3 regions of the Mesorhizobium sp. M0296 genome follow, and region 1 is predicted to be linked to each of the others. Evidence: riboswitches for the same ligand, from Rfam matches in the RefSeq annotation. Region 1 holds a riboswitch; each other region holds the start of a gene.
What was found. Region 1 has a riboswitch for cobalamin ahead of metE (5-methyltetrahydropteroyltriglutamate--homocysteine S-methyltransferase). Riboswitches for the same ligand answer to the same signal wherever they lie in the genome.
Positions count from the first base shown of each region.

Region 1 (6,795 bases):
GGGCGATGCGGCCGAAGCGCGACGGATCGATGCCACGCTTGCGCCGCTCTGGAGCCTCTTCAAGGAGTTCTCGAGCCTTCGCGTCGTCTATGCACTTGCCGAATTGCTCGACATTTGCCGTGCCGACCCCCCGCGTCCCATCCTGCCTCTGCCCTCAGCAGCGAAGCGCCAGATCGCCGCCGCGTTGGAACGCTTGCCATCGGATGTCAACCGGTGAATAGCGAACCCGGCGGCCAGTGAAGGAACCTGTCATGTATGTACCCGCGCATTTCGATGAACCGAGCCGAGAAGTCCGCTACGAACTGATCGAGAACAGTGCACTTGGCATGCTGGTCTCGACGCCAATCACATCCCCTTCGAACTCGACACGTCACAGGGAGAAAACGGTACCCTTTACTCCTGCGCGATTAATACACGTGCCGAAGGAAAGTGCACATTTCGCTCGAGTGACTTATTTCAAAGGATGTGATCGCGTTTTGGCACATTCACAGCCGACATGCGGCAGCTGGCAACTCACCACATGGTGAGCAACCAGGAAACCCTCAGGCCTACACTTTCTCCCGGAGCGCACGTGCTGCAGCGACCATGTTCATGAGGGCAGGGCGGACCTCCTCCCATTTGCGTGTTTTGAGGCCACAGTCCGGGTTTACCCACAGTTGGGCATCCGACAGTCGGTCGCGGGCAAGCATGACGAGGTCCGAAATCTCCCCGACTTCCGGGACACGTGGTGAGTGAATGTCGTAGACTCCGGGCCCGATTTCGTTCGGATATTTGGAGCTCGTGAAGGCGTCCAGCAGTTCCATTTTCGAGCGCGACGTCTCAATCGAAATGACATCCGCATCCATTTCAGCGATCGCGTCGATGATCTCGTTGAACTCCGAGTAGCACATGTGGGTATGGATTTGAGTCGCGTCCTTTACACCCGTTGAAGCGATCCGGAAGCATTCGACAGCCCAGTCGAGATAGTCGTTCCAATCAGACTGGCGCAGTGGCAATCCTTCGCGAAACGCGGCCTCATCGATCTGGATCATCCTTGCGCCGGACCATTCGAGATCCGTCACCTCGTCGCGGATGGCGAGCGCGATCTGGCGGCATGCTTCGGAGCGGGGTACGTCGTCGCGAACAAAAGACCAGTTGAGAATGGTCACCGGGCCTGTGAGCATTGCCTTCACAGGGTTTTCCGTAAGCGACTGGGCGAATTGCCACCAGCGCAGCGTGATCGGATTGGGCCTCGATACGTCGCCGAAGATGATGGGGGGGCGCACGTAACGCGACCCATAGCTCTGCACCCAGGCATGCTGGGTGAAGGCGAAGCCGGACAGCTGCTCGCCGAAATGCTGTACCATGTCGTTTCGTTCGAACTCACCGTGCACCAGCACGTCCAGCCCGATCTCTTCCTGCCAGCGAATTGCAGCCTCGATCTCCTTCTTCAGGAAGGTCTCGTAGTCGACATAGCTCAGCTGGCCCTTCGCATGAGCGGCCCGCGCCCTGCGTACCTGCGGCGTCTGCGGGAAGGACCCGATGGTCGTCGTCGGGAACGGCGGCAGCCCGAGCGTGCCGGCCTGGACTCTGGAGCGCTCGGCAAAAGCGCTCTCTCGTCGCTTCATGCTGTCGTCAATGCTGGCGATCCGCCCCTCAACAAGCGGGTCATGGATCTTCGTGGATGTCACGCGAGTGGCGGCAGCCTCGGCAGACGCTTTCAACGCGCCTGCCACCGCATCCCTGCCTTGGGACAGGGCCCGGGCAAGCAACACCAACTCGTCGGTCTTCTGGGCCGCGAAGGCGAGCCACGACCTGATGTCGGCGTCGAGTTCTGTCTCCATGCGCAGGTCGATCGGCACATGCAGCATCGAGCACGAAGGCGCGATCTCGACGCGGTCCAAGGGCCAGCCGGCGACGATCGGTTTGATGCGGTCGAGAATGGCGGGCAGGTTCGCACGCCAGACGTTGCGGCCATCGATCAAGCCAAGCGAGAGCACCAGATCCTTCGGTGCGAGCCGACCCACCGTTTCCAGCTGCTCGGGAGCGCGCACGAGATCAATATGCAGCCCGGCCAGGGGCAGAGAAACCGCGGTTTCGAGATTGTCTCCCAGGGGCCCGAAATAGGTAGCCAGCATGATTTTCAACTCGGGCGCGGCTTTTGACAGGTGGCCATAGGCGAATTCGAACGCAGCTCGTTCGTTCGGGTTCAGATCGAGGACAAGCGCTGGCTCATCGATCTGCACCCAATCGGCACCCGACAGCTTCAAGCTCCGCAGGAGTTGCTCGTAGACGGGCAGAAGCCGTGGTAGGAGCGCGATGGGATCGAAGCCTTCGGCAGGCGATTTCGCCAGCTTGAGGAAGGTGACCGGTCCAAGGATGACTGGGCGTGTGTGAATGCCCAGGGCTTTAGCCTCGAGGAAGTAATCAACCGGCTTCGTCGACGAAAGGGCGAGCGTCTGATCATCGTCTAGTTCCGGCACAATGTAATGATAGTTGGTGTCAAACCACTTGGTCATTTCCATCGCGGTTACACCAGGCCGATAAGCCGCATGCTGGTGACCACCGTGCCCGCAATCCTCCGTCTGACCTTGGTTGCCGCGCGCCATGGCGAAGTAGATGTCGAGTGGGATCTCGCCGCCATTCCAGGCGTAACGGGACGGAAGGGCGCCGACCATGGCTGCGGTGTCGAGCACATGGTCGTAAAGCGAGAAGTCGTTCGACGGGATTTTCGACACGCCGCGATCGCGCTGCTCCTCCCAGCTAGCGGCACGGAGCGCCTTCGCCGTCGTGAGAAGGTCGGCAGCGGACGATTTTCCGGACCAGTAGCTTTCAAGCGCGAATTTCAGTTCTCGCCGACGACCGAAGCGCGGCACGCCGAGCGTTGCTACAGGAATTTGCTGAGAGACAGTCATGCCATACCCCGATGGTTGGGGCGTCGGTGACAAGGAAGGCGCTAGCAGGTCGGCACGAACGCCAGGCTGCAGCGGCCACCGAGACACCCCGCCCGTGGACGTAATTCGCCGTGGCAGGTCTCCTGGCTCGCGGGGTCATAGCCTCTACCCGTCTTCCCAAGGCTATTCGCCTCAGTGACATGAGTGGGGTTGGCTTGCCGCTAACAGTTGCGGGGGCAGCGCCGGCATCGCACCGGCTTCCCTCTTAGCTCCGCTGCGGCAGCGCCGTACGGAGAACCACGACACGGGAGACAATTACAGCAGTTCGCTTCTTAGTCAATGCCGCATAAAGAAATGTTTATGTCGTTATGTTAAATTTCCGTTGGTATGTTCCCAAAAGTCGCCTCGAAAGCGAAAACTGTGGAAGCCTTGAGCGGCCGGTAAATCAAAGCAATGACGCACAGCGGTCCAGGAGGATAGGAGTTCGTCGGCTGCCGGCGGCAAACATACCGGCAAGGCCGTGGTGCTGCTTGCCGCATCATGCGAACGCCATCTCGGCATCGAACTTCGGCTCCAAGGTTCCGACCGCCTCTTTGGTGATCTGCTCGCGACCACATTCGACTCAATGGCGAGGCTGTTGCCCATTTGGAACGGGTTGGCCGTAATGCCCTCGGTGACACGACACAACGATTTTGAGGGGAGCACCCGAGGCCCGGTGCAGCGCCGTGTTGCGGAGGATCGAGGCCGACGTCTCGAACTGCTCGTTCGCAGCCACCGGCTCAAGGTAACCGCGCGCAAACCATCGGGCCAGCTCAAGTCCTGTCCCGAGTGAGGCCTGAGCGGCAAATCGTCGTGCACGCGCACGGTTTGGCGTTCGATCTTGTAATGCGTCTTGGGCGGGCAATCGCCACGGTGCAGCGCTTCCAGGCGCGCAACGATTTCGGCGTCATCCTGGGTCTGCCTGTTGTTGTGGCGAACATATTCGACCCAGGTTGGCACGTGATAACACTCGGTCCATAGTTCGGGCTTTTCCAGGTCACGCAGCAACGCCCATTGTCTGGTGCCATCTCGCAGCCGGGCTTTTCGCCACGATGTCATCACACCGAGAAGTTTCAATCCTCTCCCGCAACACCAGCTTACTCCCTTTGATAGGGAACAACTATCTGACTTTCTTGGTCTTTTTGCCGCCTGTCTGGTACACAGGGGTGGTACACATGAGCTTGAGAATGCCCGGACCTTGGCAGCATAAGAAGACTGGCTTGTATTACTCTTCGGCAACGCGCGCCTGCCGATTTGAAGGATATTCCACTCGATGGAAGGGTGACAATTCCCGTTGGCGGCACCATCAGAACGGTGAAAGCGGTCACAACCGTCAAGGTCAGCCTCGATACCAAAGACCCCGCGAGGCCAAGAGGCGGCATCGCGAGACGGACGCTGCGCTCCATGAGTTCTGGCAGCGGTTCAGGCAAGGCCCTCAGCCGCTCACCAACAAGCATTTCCAGGCCCTCGCGGGCATCCTCTACGCTCGCTTGGTCGGCATGATGGACAGCGAACCGGGGGGAAGGCATCTGGAAAGCGGTCCAGCGGCTAAACAAGGGCAAAGAGGAGGGCTTGACCGCTGGTTCGGTCCTACAGTCGATGAACTGTTCGTTGAGCGGGGCGTGAACACCGATCCCCTCACGAACCGGCGTGTTCACGCTGCCTTCAAGGCAATCCAGCTTGCGGCTGAAACGAATCTCAGGAAGCCGGAGGCGACTATTCACCCGATGAGGCGCAGAAGCGGTTCCCAATTGGGAAGCCGAGGGCGGTGAGGGCAAGCCAGCGCCACGGGCGGAGGGGGACTTGGACCTGTTTGCCCTGCTGGACCACAAGTTCGCGACACAGGGCCTCGAGGAGAAGACCAAGAGTGATTATGCGCGGGACCTCGCCAATTTCATCAAAAGCAGCGGGCAGTCAAAGTTCGGCGCCGATTGACATGGAGATAACCATCGCGGCGGACCGCCCAGGCGGACCGCAAGCCGGAATACAAGCGGGTGCAGGCGGCCAAGCTCGTCCACAAGATGGCGTCGGGCACACACCGGCGATGGGAGAGCGGACCGTGGAGTGCAGGAACTTCACGTCTATCCACGCTCCCGTGGGCGTGTCCTGCGGCACATCGGCAGCGATATTGAGGAGGCAGTTGAGCTTCTGGTCGAGCACTCTTACCTGCCACTACCTACGATTAACGTCATCTCGTACTGAAAACGCAGCACGCAAGGTCGATATGTAACATGCGCCCTTCGTGGATGATTCTAAGCTTCCTCGGGCGCGGTCAATCTGTGATAACGGTCGCTTGGAACCTCCATCACCGCGACGCGATCAAGGTTGGCGTATCGCGCTCGGTAGTAACCTTCTTCCTCCACTTCGGCGAAACTACACTGGGGAACGTCAAAGGTCGCAGCTTCCAATCCGAAGAAAGTCGTAGTGGTTTCTTCATCCAAGAAGTTCCACTCATCTTCTCCGTCGTCATACGTGACGCGAACATAGGAGGCCATGCGCACGGCTTCCTGATCACCCATCTCTGCGATGATGGCATCGCATTCTTTCTTCAGCTTTCCTGAAGCCTCACCCTTATCCCAGTCATCCAAAGCCCGATAGATTTCTGGATGATAATACTCTGGCATCTCCTCTACATCGTCACCGATAAGCTCAATGGTGCGGACATATTGCGGATTGATCAAGAGTATTTTGTTGTCAAGGCTCCAACAATACAGCCATGGCCTGCTTGTGTTATTTCTACGAAGATTATGAAGTTCCTTCAACTGATGTAAGATCGATTCACGCGCCTTTTCATCGATAGGATATTGGCGGCTGCCAACAGTCATCTTGATTCTGAGCGTGCCGTATCGCGTTTCGGCATCGGCAATTGCAAACGGGCTCGTGCGCCACTCCTCGACATCAATCTTCCAGCCCAGCAGCTCCTCGACTGTGCATTTCAACGTGAGACAAAGGTCCTTGATCTGCTCGACGTTCAACTGCGTTTTGCCTGTTTCCCAACGGGCCACAGTCTGTTGCGTCGTTGCCATCTGCTCTGCCAAATCTTTTTGAGTCATGCCCAGTCGAACCCTAAGTTCTTTTATGTTCATAACTCACCTCGCGTGTTCAATACACGCATTGTGGATGAATTAATCTAACACGTCAAGCGTGTTCAAAAATCGCAGCATGTGTTTTTAGGGCGTCTTCGAGGCTCCGGCAGCCGTTCGTGACCACTTGCGCAAGACACAGGGCTGGTACACAGCACGAATGGGCGATCAAAAATTAGTCCTGAAATTCAGATAATTATTGTGGGCGAGTCTGGATCTCTCTGATCGACACGATAGTCGAACCATCACCATGATCGGACCGCTTCGTGGCCGCAGGTCAAGTTGCAGCGTCGGTTCGGTGAACTTGTTGGTCGGATCCAGATTGAGCGTTTCAAAATCCGGCTGACGCAGAAGGATGCCCATCAGTCCCCCAATCACAAGAACCAGCTGGCGGACGAGCAAGGCTCCCGAAACACCTTGGACATCCGCCAGTTCGCCCCAAAGCCAGCTTCCCGCCGCCATGCCGCCGTATGTGGCCGTCTGATAGAGAGACAGGGCGCGTCCAACCACCCACCGTGGCGCCGAAAGCTGCACTGTGACGTTAAACAGCGAGAATGATTGAATCCAGGCCGCACCGGCTGGCATGAAGAGCAGACAGCTCAGCCCAACGTGCTCGCTCCATGCCCGAAAGAAGCAGCTGATCGCCAATATAAAGAACGCACCGCGAATGACCCATTCGTTGGAGAGAACTTCTCGGACCCGCCCGATGAGGAGCGCGCCGCAAATCGCTCCCAGGCCGAAGAAGCCAAGCGTCACGCCGTAGATGACCGCGGTCCCTTTGACCTGTTCGCGAGCAACCA
Region 1 covers NZ_JAMYRZ010000016.1:38,256-45,050, forward strand. The annotation lists gene NKI97_RS17120 (dihydrodipicolinate synthase family protein) at 1-217, shown strand, start outside; gene metE (5-methyltetrahydropteroyltriglutamate--homocysteine S-methyltransferase) at 549-2,894, opposite strand; cobalamin riboswitch at 2,990-3,190, opposite strand; partial or broken gene NKI97_RS17130 (MFS transporter) at 3,702-3,980, opposite strand; gene NKI97_RS17135 (hypothetical protein) at 4,716-4,847, shown strand; gene NKI97_RS17140 (helix-turn-helix transcriptional regulator) at 5,165-5,998, opposite strand; partial or broken gene NKI97_RS17145 (MFS transporter) at 6,211-6,795, opposite strand, start outside.

Region 2 (6,795 bases), on a different contig from region 1:
CTGCTGCCTGGTTCCACGATCGCAATCTCGGCGGCATCATTGCGGCTGCGATGATCATCAATATGTTCGTGGCGGCTCTGGCGGGCATCCTTATCCCGCTGCTGCTCGACCGCTTCAAGATCGATCCGGCTGTGGCTTCGGCGGTTTTCGTCACCACGGTCACCGATGTCGTCGGGTTCTTTGCCTTTCTCGGGCTCGCCACATGGTGGTTCGGCGTGCGCTGAACGTCACCTCAATTGACTTTTACGTAAATGCCATGCGAGGCTTTGAAAGGTGCCTTGTCCGCCGATTCTGGTACGCGCCTGGGCACCGGCGGCGCCGGCCAGTTGGAACTCGCGGCGTGGCCGGGGGCATTGGAGTGACGATGCGGGAATATTATTCGATCACGGAGCTGACCCGCGAATTCGACGTGTCGACGCGGACGTTGCGCTTCTATGAGGACGAAGGGCTGGTGCAGCCGGTAAGACGCGGCCGCACCCGGCTGTTCCGCCCATCGGACCGTCATCTCATCCGCCAGATCATGCGGGGAAAAAGGCTCGGCTTCTCGATCAACGAGATCCGCGAGATCATCCAGATGTACAGGGAGCCGCCCGGCGAGGTAGGCCAGCTCAAGCTGATGATCAAGCGCATCGAGGAAAAGCGCGAGGATCTTCGCCAGAAACGCCGCGACCTCGAAGAGACCCTGGCAGAGCTCGACCAAGCCGAGGAATCCTGCGTCGAGCGGCTGGTGGAACTCGGCGTCACCACATGAGCGTGGCGTCAGCGCCGGCTCAAATCCAGCGCCGCACCCTTTTGGCGTAGTCCCGGTATTTCTTGCCGAATTTGGCCGTCAGCACCTTCTCCTCGCTCTCGATCGTCAGCTTCTGCGTCAGGAACGCCGCGATGACTGCCAGCGGCAGGAACCAGGCGATCCCAGTGACAAAGGCGAGGCTGACCAGCAGCAGCGTGTTGGCGAGGTAGATCGGGTTGCGGCTGACGGCGAAGGGTCCGGTGGTCACCAGATGGTCAGGCACGCCGTTCGGGTTGAGCGTCGTCTTGGCGCGGATCATGGTGCGGATTGCCGTGAACCAGAGCGCGGCAACCGCCACCAACCCCACAAGGCCGGCGGCGAACAGGATGTCGCCGAGAAGATCGCCGATCCACGGCAGCGGGTAGAACAGCCCTAGCGCGACGCTGACGATGATGGCGGCGACATAGATCAGCGGCGGCCATGGGATGTGCCCCAGCTTCGGCTGCCCAGGATTTTGCTGCACGGGTTTCGGGTGACTGTCGCTCATTATTGTCCTCCCTCGATTAGCGCGTTCCCGGTTCCGCCGCCTCGGTTTGGGCGGTGCAGGTGCCGGCGAGCTCGCCAATATGCGCCTTCCACTCCGGGGACTGGTCGTTGCTGTAGAGCCGGTCAAGCGAGGCTTCGCCCTGGAGAGTGTCCAGCATGCAGGCACAATAGCTGGAGCAGAACTCGGTGTCGCGTGCCTGCTCGCAGGATATCTGGCAGGATTTCAGAAAACGCACCTCCCTGGTTTCGGCCTGCGCCGGCGTGAATTGCGAAAACAGCCAGACCGAGCCGATCAGCACCGGCTGATGGATCAAATAGAAGGCAAGGCTGTGCCGGCCGATGAAGACCAGCGGATTTGCCCAGCGGCCAGGCGCCAAGGCCGACAGCCGCGTCAGCGCGCCGGAGGTGGCGGCGAGCTTGGTAACCGCGATGCCGGCAAGTACGGCGCCGAACCAGGGCAGCAGTGGAACGTAGTCGTTGGAGCGCGGGTTGGTCGCCGACAGGCCGACCCACCACAAAGCCGGATGATCGAAAAGCTCAGATCGCAGGTAGAAAGGCGCGGCAATGGCGAGGGCCGCCACGGCAAGCGTCAGTAGCGCCGGCAGGCGCAGGAACGCCAGGCCGAGCAGGCTGGCGAGCGCGATCTCGTGCAATATGCCGAAGAAGATGAAGCCGTCGGGCGTGGCGATGCGGGTGACCAGCGATATTGCGAGCGCTGCGCCGGCAACCGTGGCGAAGCGCTTCCAGAAGCCGGTCCAGCGGATTTTCTTGCCATGGGCGAGATAGAGGCTGATGCCGACCAGGAACAGGAAGCTCGAGGCGATGCAGCGCGCGTAGATTTTCCACCAGCCGAAGGCGGTGAGGCCGGGATCGGTGTAGCCGAAGAATTCGAGGTCCCAGGTGAAATGATAGCTCGCCATGGCAAGCAAAGCGATGCCGCGTGCAATGTCGATAACGGCGATGCGCTTCGACTTCGGTTGATCCTGAACGGCTGCGCTCGGCGTGTCGATGCTCATGGTCTCGCTGTCTTGGTTCAGCCCCGGCAAGACGACTATCACGGATGCCACCGTCAAAAGAAGCAGGGCCTTGCGTCGTGTTGGCGCCGGTCGGCATCAGAGCTGCTTTAGGCCAGAGCCGGAAAGCTTTTGGCCGGCGTGCTGGCGTTCTTCGGCCTGGGCGCGGTTTTCGCGACACTCGGCCTGCTGGCGGCGGCCTGCGGCTTCGTCACCTGGCGCTATCTGCCCAAATCGCTTTGATGTGCGAGCGCCGCATGGCGCTCGCGCACCCAGCTGTGGAAGCGGTGCAAGTCGTATTCCTCGGGCATCAGCACGCCGGCCTTGTGGCGCATCGAGCGCAGGCCCATCTGGTTGACCTCGCAGATATCAGCATCCTCCTCCAGCACCTGGGTACCGAAGGCGACAATGTTGTCGATATCCGCGGCCGGATCGGCGAGCGCTTCGCGTCGCGGCAGACGAGCAGCCAGTTGCGATACCAGATGGCCTCGAGATCGCGCTGATAGGCTGCGATGTCCCAATAGGCTGTTTGACGGCAGCGTCGGCTCGGGCCGCGTCAGGCCGTTGTAGGGATCGCTTGTTCGGGCTGGGTTGCATGCCGGCTTCCTCCCCACCGCCAGCCGACACCCGGCTGCGAAAATTGTCAATCGCGGCGCCGGTCTGCGAACTTGGCGAGGCGGCGCATTCGCCACACGATCCGGCGGAATTTGGTTTGCCGGGCGCGGCGATTCTGCCTATAGTCGCTGATGTCGTCGGTTCCGTTTGGAACCAAGAGGGAATGCGGTGCGGGCGAAATTGTTTGCCCAATGCCGCGGCTGCCCCCGCAACTGTGTGCGGTAGTCCTCTCCATATGCCACTGAAGGTTCGCCTTCGGGAAGGTGGGGAAGGGCGCTGATCCGCGAGCCAGGAGACCTGCCGGCGACAGGAAACTGACTTCTATGCCCTCGGGTGGAGGGCGAAAGGACAAGACATGAATACCGCTTCCGTTTCGCTCGGCGCTTCCGCCTCCTCGCAGTCGCGTCTCATGCAGCTGGCGCTTGCTGCATTCCTCGGCATTTTCGTCATGGGCTTTGTCGGCTTCTCGCATATCGATGCGGTCCACAATGCCGCGCACGACTATCGCCATTCGATGGGCTTTCCCTGCCACTGACAAGGGGCTGACATCATGACACTGTTTCGCAACGTCGTGTTCATCGCGGCGATCGCAGGGCTTGTGGCCGGCGTGGCTCTCGCCTGCATGCAAGCCTATGCCACGGTGCCGCTCATCCTGAAGGCGGAAATCTACGAACAGGCCGGCGGCGGCCATGACCATGCCGCGGCACCTGCGGCACCGGCCGAAAACGCCGCGGGCACGACGGCTATGAGCAGCGCCGCGCCGGCACCGGCTGAAGCAATGGCTCCGGCGGAAGGCGAAGGCTGGGCGCCGGCCGACGGTTTCGAACGCTTCGCCTTCAGCGTCGTTGCCAATATCGTCACCGGCATCGGCTTCGCGCTGGTCCTGGTCGCGGTTTCGGAATTCGCCGGCGGCATCGGCAACTGGCGCCAGGGCGTGTTCTGGGGGCTTGCCGGCTTTGCCGTGTTCACGCTGGCGCCGGGCCTCGGCCTGCCGCCGGAACTGCCGGCGATGCCGGCGGCCGACCTTGTCCAACGCCAGATATGGTGGTGGGCAACAGTGGTGGCGACAGCGGCCGGTCTCGGCCTTATCGTCTTCCGCAGATCGCTGCCGCTGGTGGCTCTTGCCGTGGCGTTGATCGTTGCGCCGCATATCGTCGGCGCGCCGCAGCCCGATAGCTTCGAAACGGCGATCCCGGAAGGCCTGCACCACCAGTTCTTGGTGGCGGTGACGCTGACCAATCTGGTGTTCTGGCTGGTGCTCGGCGCGGTCGTCGGCGTGGTGCGCGGACGCTTCACGGGCACGGCGACCAGCCTGCGCGACAGCTTTGCCTGACCGCGCTGCCGGGGCACTGACCCTGGTCATCGGCGGTGGGCGCTCCGGCAAGAGCGCGCATGCCGAGAGGCTGGTAACGGCCTGTCCGGCGCCGTGGAGCTATATTGCCACCGCGCAAGCCTATGACGAGGAGATGCGCCAGCGCATCGCGCTGCACCGCTCGCGGCGCGGCGCCGGCTGGACGACCATCGATGCGCCGCTCGACCTTGCCGGCGCGATCGGAGCGCTGCCTGACGGCCAGCCGGTGCTGATCGACTGCCTGACGCTGTGGCTGACCAACCATATGCTGGCCGACCATGATGTCGAGGCCGAATGCCGGAGGCTGGCCGATGTGTTGTCGCGGCCGCGTGGGCCGTGGTTCGTGGTGTCCAACGAGGTCGGCCAGGGCATCGTGCCGGACAATGCGCTGGCAAGACGGTTTCGCGACGCCGCCGGTCGGTTGAATCAGGATGTCGCGGCTGTTGCCAGCACCGTGCTTTTGATGGTGGCGGGGCTGCCGCTCAAGGTGAAATGACATGGCTGATACTGTCGATCCCAAGGACGAAGAACGCCACCGCGCCAAGATGGCCAAGCGCAAGGCGGTGCAGGACGCCGAGGTCGCGGCCAAGACGGTCGAGAAGGGGCTGCTGATCGTCAACACCGGACCGGGCAAGGGCAAGACCACGGCCGCCTTCGGGCTGGCGCTCAGGATGCTCGGCTATGGCAAGCGCGTCGGCGTCGTCCAGTTCATCAAGGGCAAGTGGCACACCGGCGAGAAGGACGCGTTTGCTAGTTTTGGCGATCGCGTCGTCTGGCACGCCATGGGCGAGGGCTTTACCTGGGAGACACAGGACCTGAAGCGCGACATCGCGGCGGCCGAGGCTGCCTGGGCGAAAGCGCTGGAGCTGATGGCCGAGCCGTCGATCAGCCTCGTGGTGCTCGACGAGCTGAACATCGCGCTGCGCTACGACTACCTCGATCTCGAAAAGGTGGTCGCGGCGCTGAAGGCGCGTCGCGAAGGCCTGCATGTCGTCGTCACCGGCCGCAACGCCAAACCGGTATTGGTCGAGGCGGCCGATCTGGTCACCGAGATGGGCGTGACCAAGCACCACTTCTCCGCCGGCGTGAAGGCGCAGCAGGGGATCGAGTTCTGAGGGGTGTTGCTGGGGAGGCAGAGGCGCGGTGTCTCGACCTCTCAAGATTTGGGTTCCTCGCCCGCCGCGAAGCGGGGGAGAGGTGGCCGCGAAGCGGCCGGAGAGGGGGCTTTCGTAGAGCGCGGTTCCCCTCTCCGTCTCGGCTTCGCCGAGCCACCTCTCCCCACTTTCGTGGGGCGAGGAACCCAAGCTGGAACTAAGCTGCGAACCTTCAAGGCTGAAGGCGCCCTATTTTGTTCTTGCTTTGTGCCGGCAGCTATGCTACTAATTTCGGTATGGTGCTAATTGGCTCCAACGACCCGTCGCTTGGCGGGTTTTTTGTTTCCGCTCGATCTCGAGCGCAGATCACGCCAAGATAACAACCACCGCGACCACGCCGAACAGCGCGATCAGCAGAAAATCGGCAGTCCGGTAGAGTTTCAGCGCCCGTCGGATGTCGGTGCTCTCGACATCATCGCGCCGGCCGCCTTCGCCCATCAATGCGTCTTCGACCATGACGCCGTCATAGGAACGGGGGCCGGCGAGCGCCAGGCCGAGCGCGCCGGCCATCGCTGCTTCCGGCCAGCCGGCATTGGGCGAGCGGTGTTTTTTCGCATCGCGCCGCACGGCGTGCCAGGCGCCGTTGGCGTCGGCGCCCTTGACCAGAAAAGCGGCGAGTACGATCAGCAGCGCCGTCAGCCGCGACGCCGGCAGATTGATCCAATCGTCGAAGCGCGCAGCCGCCCAGCCGAAGGCTTCGTGGCGCGGGGTGCGATGGCCGATCATCGAATCGGCGGTGTTGGCGGCCTTGTAGGCGACGCCGCCGGCGAGCCCGCCGATACCGAGCCAGAAGGCCGGAGCGACGACGCCGTCGGAGAAATTCTCGGCCAGGCTTTCGATCGCGGCGCGGCAGACAGCGGCCCTGTCGAGCTTTTCCGGGTCGCGACCGACGATCCGCGAGACGGCAATGCGGCCCATGTCCAGTCCGCCGCTGTCGAGGGCGTCGGCGACCGCTTCGACATGCTCGGCCAGGCTCTTCTGCGACAGCAGCGACGTCGCCAGGATTGCGGTAACCAACAAGCCGAGGGGAATGCTCCAAAGCAAGGTTTCGAGCCAGAGGGCGAGGGCGGCCGGCACCAGCACGATCACCAGCAGCGTGACGACGCCCCAGCCGCGACGGTGGGCGTCGGAATCAGTGGCGCGGTTGAGCCTGCGGTCGAGAAAGGATATCAGCCTGCCGAACCAGGTGACGGGATGGCCAATGGCATCGAAGAGCCGGGCCGGGTAGCCGAGTACAAGTTCGATGGCCAGCGACAGGAAAGTGATCAGGATCGGCATGAAGGCTCTTGATGGAGTGACGGCGGCAGTGGACCACGGCGGAAGCCTTGGCCGGGCGAGGGCGCTTTTCCCTCACGCGCCGCTGCCTTTCGTCGACCTCTCGACCGG
Region 2 covers NZ_JAMYRZ010000010.1:41,949-48,743, forward strand. The annotation lists gene mgtE (magnesium transporter) at 1-224, shown strand, start outside; gene NKI97_RS12165 (MerR family transcriptional regulator) at 365-751, shown strand; gene NKI97_RS12170 (methyltransferase family protein) at 771-1,277, opposite strand; gene NKI97_RS12175 (heparan-alpha-glucosaminide N-acetyltransferase) at 1,294-2,292, opposite strand; gene NKI97_RS12180 (SRPBCC family protein) at 2,511-2,936, opposite strand; cobalamin riboswitch at 3,026-3,223, shown strand; gene NKI97_RS12185 (CbtB domain-containing protein) at 3,260-3,439, shown strand; gene NKI97_RS12190 (CbtA family protein) at 3,455-4,237, shown strand; gene cobU (bifunctional adenosylcobinamide kinase/adenosylcobinamide-phosphate guanylyltransferase) at 4,230-4,751, shown strand; gene cobO (cob(I)yrinic acid a,c-diamide adenosyltransferase) at 4,753-5,370, shown strand; gene cbiB (adenosylcobinamide-phosphate synthase CbiB) at 5,716-6,687, opposite strand; gene cobD (threonine-phosphate decarboxylase CobD) at 6,686-6,795, shown strand, end outside.
Region 2: linked by a shared signal. The riboswitch ahead of NKI97_RS12185 (CbtB domain-containing protein) and the one ahead of metE (5-methyltetrahydropteroyltriglutamate--homocysteine S-methyltransferase) in region 1 are both predicted to bind cobalamin.

Region 3 (6,795 bases), on a different contig from region 1:
CGAGACCAACCGCGTAGCCGGTGCGACCGGGGGCGCTCGGATAGTCGGGGATCAGGATGGCGAGCTTGCGCTCCGCACGCGGCGTCCGCTGCAGGCGCACGAAGGCCTCGACACGGTTCGCCACTTGCGCCACGCGGTCGGGTTCAGGCCGGTTGGCGAAGGCGCGGAAGGCCAGCGCCGGGTCGGTTTCGCTTTCGCCCTTGAATGAAATGGCGCCGGCCAGGATGCGGCCGTCGAGCTCGGGCAGGACGACATGCATGGCAAGGTCGGCGGGCGCCAGGCCGCGTTGATTGGTTTGCCAGATGTCGCGGCGGGTGGTCGCGACGATGACCTGGAACACCGGCACGCCGGCGCGGTCGAACAGGGTTTCGACACCGGGCTCGGCACCCGAGGCGAAAGCTGTGGCGGTGATGGTGGCGGCAGGCTTCAGGGTTGCGAGCGCGGTTTCGACAAAGGCGAGCGACGCCGGGTCCTTGAGGCTGGAGACGAACATAGGCACGGGAGCCATGCCGCGGTGGCGCAGGGCTTCGAAAAGCGCGTCGATGGGCGCGACATCGGCGGCGAGCAGCATCGAACGGTAGAAGAGAATTGGCACGACGTCCCCCTCCCCCTCGAGGGGAGGGTGGCCCGCAGGGCCGGGTGGGGTCGTCACGACAGTGCGCGACGTTTTGTGTAGGCGCGCTTCGGAGAGGACCCCACCCCCGGCCTGCCGCCGGACCCTCCCCTCGAGGGGGAGGGGGACGCCGCGTTCTACGACCCCCAGTCCCGGCTCGTAAAATCCCGCCTTTGGCACGCTAACAGGTTCGGCTACCGCCGCACCCGATCCAGCGAGACTTGCCAGCCTCTGCACCAGCGCCGTCATATTTGCCGGCCCGCCCTCGCGGAAATAGCCAAGCAGGGCGTCCAACTCCTCGCGCGGCAGCGTCGAGCCATCGATCAGTCGCAAATCCTCGTCGTGGCTCTCGCCCGGTAGCAGCGCCAGCTTGATACCGCGATTTCGCGCGATAACGGCGAGCTGGTCGCAGCCATAGCGCCACCAGTCATAGCCGCCGAGGATGCGGACCAGAATGACCTTGGCGTGGCGGGCGACGCTGTCGATCCACAGGTCGACGGACATCGGATGGCGCAGGTCGCGCAAGGCGGCGAGCCGCATCGACGGCAGGCGGTGCGCATCTGCCTTCCACGCCGCCGCCAGCCCGGCCAGGTCGCTGTCGGTGAAGGACAGCGCCACGACATCCGCAGGCGTTTGCCTGAGATCGACAGGCTCGGCGAGATCGTCGAGCGAGGCGGATGTGGTGGTGAGGATGTGCATCGCGGCTCGTACCTGGGGTCAGCCGGCGAGGATACGCTCGATGGCCGGGCGGTTCAGCCCTTTCAGGCCGATGACGACCAGGCGCGAGCGGCGGTCGTCTTCAGCGGTCCAGGCGCGGTCGTAATAGTGGTTGACGCGCGGACCGACGGCCTGCAGCAGGAGCCGCATCGGCTTGCCGCCGACTTCGACGAAACCCTTGACGCGCAACACGTTTTCTTCCTCCGCCGCCGTGGCGACCCGTTGTGCGAGCTCGTCCGGGTTGGACACAGACGCGATGTCGATGACGAACGAGTCAAAATCGTCATGTTCGTGGTCGAGCTCGTCGTCGTGGTGGGTCTTGCGGTTCTCGATGTCGTCCTCGACGGCGAGGCCGAGGCCGAGCAGCACCGACGGGTCGACCTTGCCTTGCGAAGTCGGTACGATCTTCACCGCCCGCGCAACGTGCTTGCCGATGACGGCATTGGCACGGGCCGAGCCGGCTGCGTCCATCAGGTCGCTCTTCGACAGGATGATCAGGTCGGCGCAGGCGAGCTGGTCTTCGAACACTTCCTCGACCGGATCGTCATGGTCGAGCGTCTCGTCCTGCGCGCGCTGGGCCTGCAGGGCGTCCATGTCGTTGGCTACGCGGCCATCAGCCAGCGCCGGTCCGTCGACCACGGCAATGACGCCGTCCACCGTCACGCGGCTTTTCACCGACGGCCACTGGAAGGCCTGGACCAGCGGCTTGGGCAAAGCGAGGCCGGATGTCTCGATCAGGATGTGGTCGACCCTCGGCGTCAGCGACAGGATCTGGTCCAGCGCCGGTACGAAATCATCGGCGACGGTGCAGCAGATGCAACCATTGGCCAGCTCGACGATGTTTTCCTCGGGGCAGGTGTCGATGGCGCAGCCCTTCAGAATCTCGCCGTCGATGCCGATGTCGCCGAACTCGTTGACGATGATGGCCAGGCGCTTGCCTTTGGCGTTTTCGAGCAAATGGCGGATCAACGTCGTCTTGCCGGCGCCGAGAAAGCCGGTGACCACGGTGCAGGAAACGCGTGAAAGGGAGGCAGCGGTCATGTCAGGTCCTTCAAAAGGTCGAGGGGAGGGATGCGGGCAACAAGGCCGCGCTTCAGGCAATCGGGACGGCCGCGCCAAGGAATGAGCCCATCCGTCGAGGTGGCAAACAGCTTTGCCCCGGTGACGAGATCGGCGCCGCTGGTCGTGGTCAGATCACCGAAGACGTAACTCCAGCAGCCGTCGCGCAGCATGGCCGCGCTGAGCCGGCGCTTGCAATTGCCGAGGCATTCGACGGTGCGGATTTTGATGTTTTCGCTGGAAGCGGCGCGGCGCGTGTCCTCTGCGAGCAGTTCGCCGGCGCGCGGATGAGCGTCCGAACCGGTCTCGTCACGGCATGACGAGCAGACGATGACGGTAACGCCGGCCGGGGAATCACCAAGGCCGGACAATAAATCCGCTGTCTCAGCCGGAAAACTGCTGTCGCGTTCCAAATCAGGCTCCTTGCCCGGAAAACCCGCCAGGCGATCGGATTCTTATGTCCTAGACGGCAGGTCTCCTGGCTCGCGGGTCATCGCCTGGGTGCCGCCTTCCCGGGAACATCCCAGTGGTTTTCGGCCTTGGCTCGTCGCTTACAGTTGCGGGGACAGCCGCGGATTTGAAATCGAGATTTCGCACCGCATTCCCTCTTGGCCCTTGCCGTTGCGGGCAGGGGACCGTCTGGAACGGATTTAGGCTTGTGGGGGTAGTCGTGTCAACGCACGTCTATGGCGGGTAATGGATCAGTTTGAAATTCCGACGTGAGTCCGCGCCACGCTATGGAGCGCGATAGCACAATATGTATCCGCTCCTTTCAATCCAGGTATCTATGAAGTTGCGGCATAGGTGCTGACCCAGCCTGTAACGCTCGGAATAGCCGGCAAATACGAGAACTACGAGGACCGCCAAGAGGACAAACTTAGTTCGACGGCGGATAGTTATAACGCTTTTCATAAGGGCCACGCACCATAGGATTTTCAGCTTCCTTCCCCGCGATCAACGCCACAATGTCGCCGATCTCCCAAAGCTTGCCTGTGCGAGTTCGTTGGGATCGCGTGGGCGCTTGGGGTGCTTGGCCATCGTATTGCTTTGCTAGCAGGACTGCGGTAGCTGAGTTCGCATTCCGGGTTGGCTTGGTGATGCTCGAAATGTGCGCGCATGCCATTGACCGATGCTCTGTGCACCTTACCCAGCTGCTTGCATGAAGCGCATCGCACGCCGCCGTTCATTCCGGCGACGTCCTCGACGGGGCTCAAATGCCATATTCCGTTTTGAACGATTTCTACGTGCGACCTGTCCGGTGTAGCCATTTCTCGATCATAGCGTAGAGCTAGCCAAAGCGCAGGTAGAAAATCTCCGAAATTTCAAACTGCCCACTACCCTACGGCGGCAACATCCGCTAGCGGCTGGCCAAGGTCGCCGGCAGCTGTCACCTCGATGCGCTCAAGCCCGAGCCAGCCCTGCATCTGCTTCAATTCCTCGAAGAGTTCGGCTGCGGTTTGCAGCGAGGCGCCGGGCTCCGCATAGGCGGCATGGACGCGCAGTACGCCGGCCGGGCGGTCGGCCCTGAGGTCAACGCGCCCGACGATGCTGTCGCCGAGCAGGAATGGCAGCACATAATAGCCATACCGGCGCTTTTCGGCCGGCGTGTAGATCTCGATGCGGTAGTGGAAATCGAACAACCGCTCGGTGCGCGACCGCTCGAAGACGACAGGATCGAACGGCGCGAGCAAGGCGCGCGCCTCGATCTTGCGCGGCAAACGGGCGTCCTTGTGGAGATAGGCTGTTTTGTTCCAGCCTTCGACGCTCACCGGCAACAGGTCGCCGGCCTCGACCAACTCCTCGATGCGGCCCTTGATGTCGGCGGGCGAGAGGCGGAAATAGTCGCGCAGGTCTCCTGCCGTGGCGATGCCGTGGGCGCGGGCCGAGATGCGCAGCAATTCGCGGTGAGCATCCTCGGGACAGGGAACCGGTAGCGCGAGTACCGCCGGCGGCAATACGCGCTCCGGCAGATCGTAGAACCGTTCGAAGCCGCGGCGATGCGCCGTGGTGATGCGGCCGGCCCAGAACAGCCATTCGAAGGCGTGCTTGGCATGGCTCCAGCCCCACCAGCCGCCCGAACCCTTCTGCCCTTCGAAAGCCGACGCTGCGATCGGGCCTCGTTCGGCGACCTCGCGATAGATGTCTTCGATATAGGCGGCGTGCTCGCGGCCCCATTTGGCCAGTCCGCTGTACATTTCGTCGCCGCCCTCGGCCCGCTGCATGCGCCAGCGCATCAACGGATAGGTCTCGACCGGCAAGAAGGAGGCTTCGTGCGCCCAATATTCGAAGACCATGCGCTTGCGCGTTACGGCGGCGTCGTCGAGCAGCGCCAGCTTGTAAGGGCCAAGCCGCGAATAGAGCGGCATATAGTGGGCGCGCACCACGGCGCTGACGGAATCGATCTGCAGCAGGCCGGTACGGGCAAGCACGCGGGCCAGATGCCGGCGGTCAGGCGTGCCGGTGGGTCGCGGGTCATTGAATCCCTGTGCCGCGAGCGCGATGCGGCGGGCCGTGGCAAGCGAGATTTTTTCCTTCATGAAGGCGGCATCCGGAGGATTTTAGACAGAGAAAATGACCTGCGATTCCGTGCCATGCTAGCAGGGTTTTGGCGGCATCCATGTCAGGAGAGAAAAGTGGAGTAAAAAGTGAAGGAAATCAAACAGGAGCGGATCGGACCAGTTTTCCCGGATATGCCGTCCAGCACCGCGATTTGAACAAGGTTTGACTTGCTTCGCCGAAAGCGCTGCGCTAACCCTCGCCGCGTTGCAGCATAGAGCCCCCTTAAAACGGTTCAGTGGTTAAACTGTCACGCTTCCGCAAGTGGGTCCGGTGCTGTAATCAGAGTGGATTGGCCGCCAACGGAAACTGCAGCATGAACGCACTTTTAGGTTCGTACCTGCCCATCGTCCTGTTCATCGGCGTGGCGCTGATCGTCGGGCTGGCGCTGCTCGCTGCACCGTTCCTGGTGGCCTACCGCAACCCCGATCCGGAAAAGCTTTCCGCCTATGAGTGCGGCTTCAACTCGTTCGACGACGCCCGCATGAAGTTCGATATCCGCTTCTACTTGGTGTCGATCCTGTTCATCATCTTCGATCTGGAGGTGGCCTTCCTGTTTCCTTGGGCGGTGTCGTTCAGCCAGATCGGCATGCTCGGTTTCTGGTCGATGATGGTGTTTTTGGCGGTGCTGACCATCGGCTTTGCCTATGAATGGAAAAAAGGAGCGCTGGAATGGGATTGAACGACAGTTCCGGCACGCTCGTCGCGCCGAAGCCCAAGGGCCTCATCGACCCCAACACCGGCAGGCCGGTCGGGTCCGACGATCCATTCTTCCTGGAGATCAACAACGAGCTCGCCGACAAGGGCTTTCTCGTCACCTCGACCGAGGCGCTGATCACCTGGGCGCGCAGCGGCTCGTTGATGTTCATGACCTTCGGTCTCGCCTGCTGCGCGGTCGAGATGATCCATACGTCGATGCCGCGCTATGACTCGGAGAGGTTCGGTGTCGCGCCGCGCGCGTCCCCGCGCCAGTCCGACATCATGATCGTCGCCGGCACGCTGACCAACAAGATGGCGCCGGCGCTGCGCAAGGTCTACGATCAGATGCCGGAGCCGCGCTACGTCATCTCGATGGGCTCCTGCGCCAATGGCGGCGGCTATTATCATTATTCCTATTCGGTGGTGCGCGGCTGCGACCGCATCGTGCCGGTCGACATCTACGTGCCCGGCTGCCCGCCGAGCGCCGAAGCGCTGCTTTACGGCATCCTTCTGCTGCAGAAGAAGATCCGCCGCACCGGCACGATCGAGCGGTAAATCGCCGTGGATGAAGATGGGATTATTCATGGCAACCCTGAGCCTTGGCTGGATTTGATGTTCAAGACGTCTGAACAGCGATTTGTAAAAACGGACGCCGGTTCGACGTTTTATTCTTCTGCGCTTTTAGCAGATACGAAATTTGGTGCTGCTGGTCTCGGTGTCGACATTCGACTAAATGATTGGGAGGCTGAGCCGACAAGCGACCCACGAATAGTCTTTTATCATGGCGACGTGAGACTGCGTTCGCTTGGCGATCGAACCAAGAACCTGACTGCTGAAATGTCGGCCAAGCTTTCCTCTTCGGCGCCGGGCCAGGGAGCAGTTACCGAAAAGTTGTTTGTGGAGTGCGTTGCCCTGAACGGGGACCCGGCAAACCTCGAAACCCGGCAGTTTGTCGGAAAGCTGTTTTTTGGCGAGCTGGGTGACGATGATGAATGCCAGGTTTTTTTGACCATTGACGCGGCCACGGAGAGCGGTTGGTTCGGTGAGAAAGATCCGGAAGACTCACGCAAGATTCTGGACTGGTTGGCGAGGCTGTCATGACCCAGGCGTTGAATGATCTCTCGACCTATCTCGGCGAGAAACTGGTCGGC
Region 3 covers NZ_JAMYRZ010000043.1:14,145-20,939, forward strand. The annotation lists gene cobN (cobaltochelatase subunit CobN) at 1-1,312, opposite strand, end outside; gene cobW (cobalamin biosynthesis protein CobW) at 1,331-2,371, opposite strand; gene NKI97_RS29355 (DUF1636 family protein) at 2,368-2,802, opposite strand; cobalamin riboswitch at 2,841-3,044, opposite strand; gene NKI97_RS35560 (hypothetical protein) at 3,325-3,657, opposite strand; gene NKI97_RS29360 (winged helix-turn-helix domain-containing protein) at 3,724-4,926, opposite strand; gene NKI97_RS29365 (NADH-quinone oxidoreductase subunit A) at 5,262-5,627, shown strand; gene NKI97_RS29370 (NuoB/complex I 20 kDa subunit family protein) at 5,618-6,199, shown strand; gene NKI97_RS29375 (hypothetical protein) at 6,206-6,745, shown strand; gene NKI97_RS29380 (NADH-quinone oxidoreductase subunit C) at 6,742-6,795, shown strand, end outside.
Region 3: linked by a shared signal. The riboswitch ahead of NKI97_RS29355 (DUF1636 family protein) and the one ahead of metE (5-methyltetrahydropteroyltriglutamate--homocysteine S-methyltransferase) in region 1 are both predicted to bind cobalamin.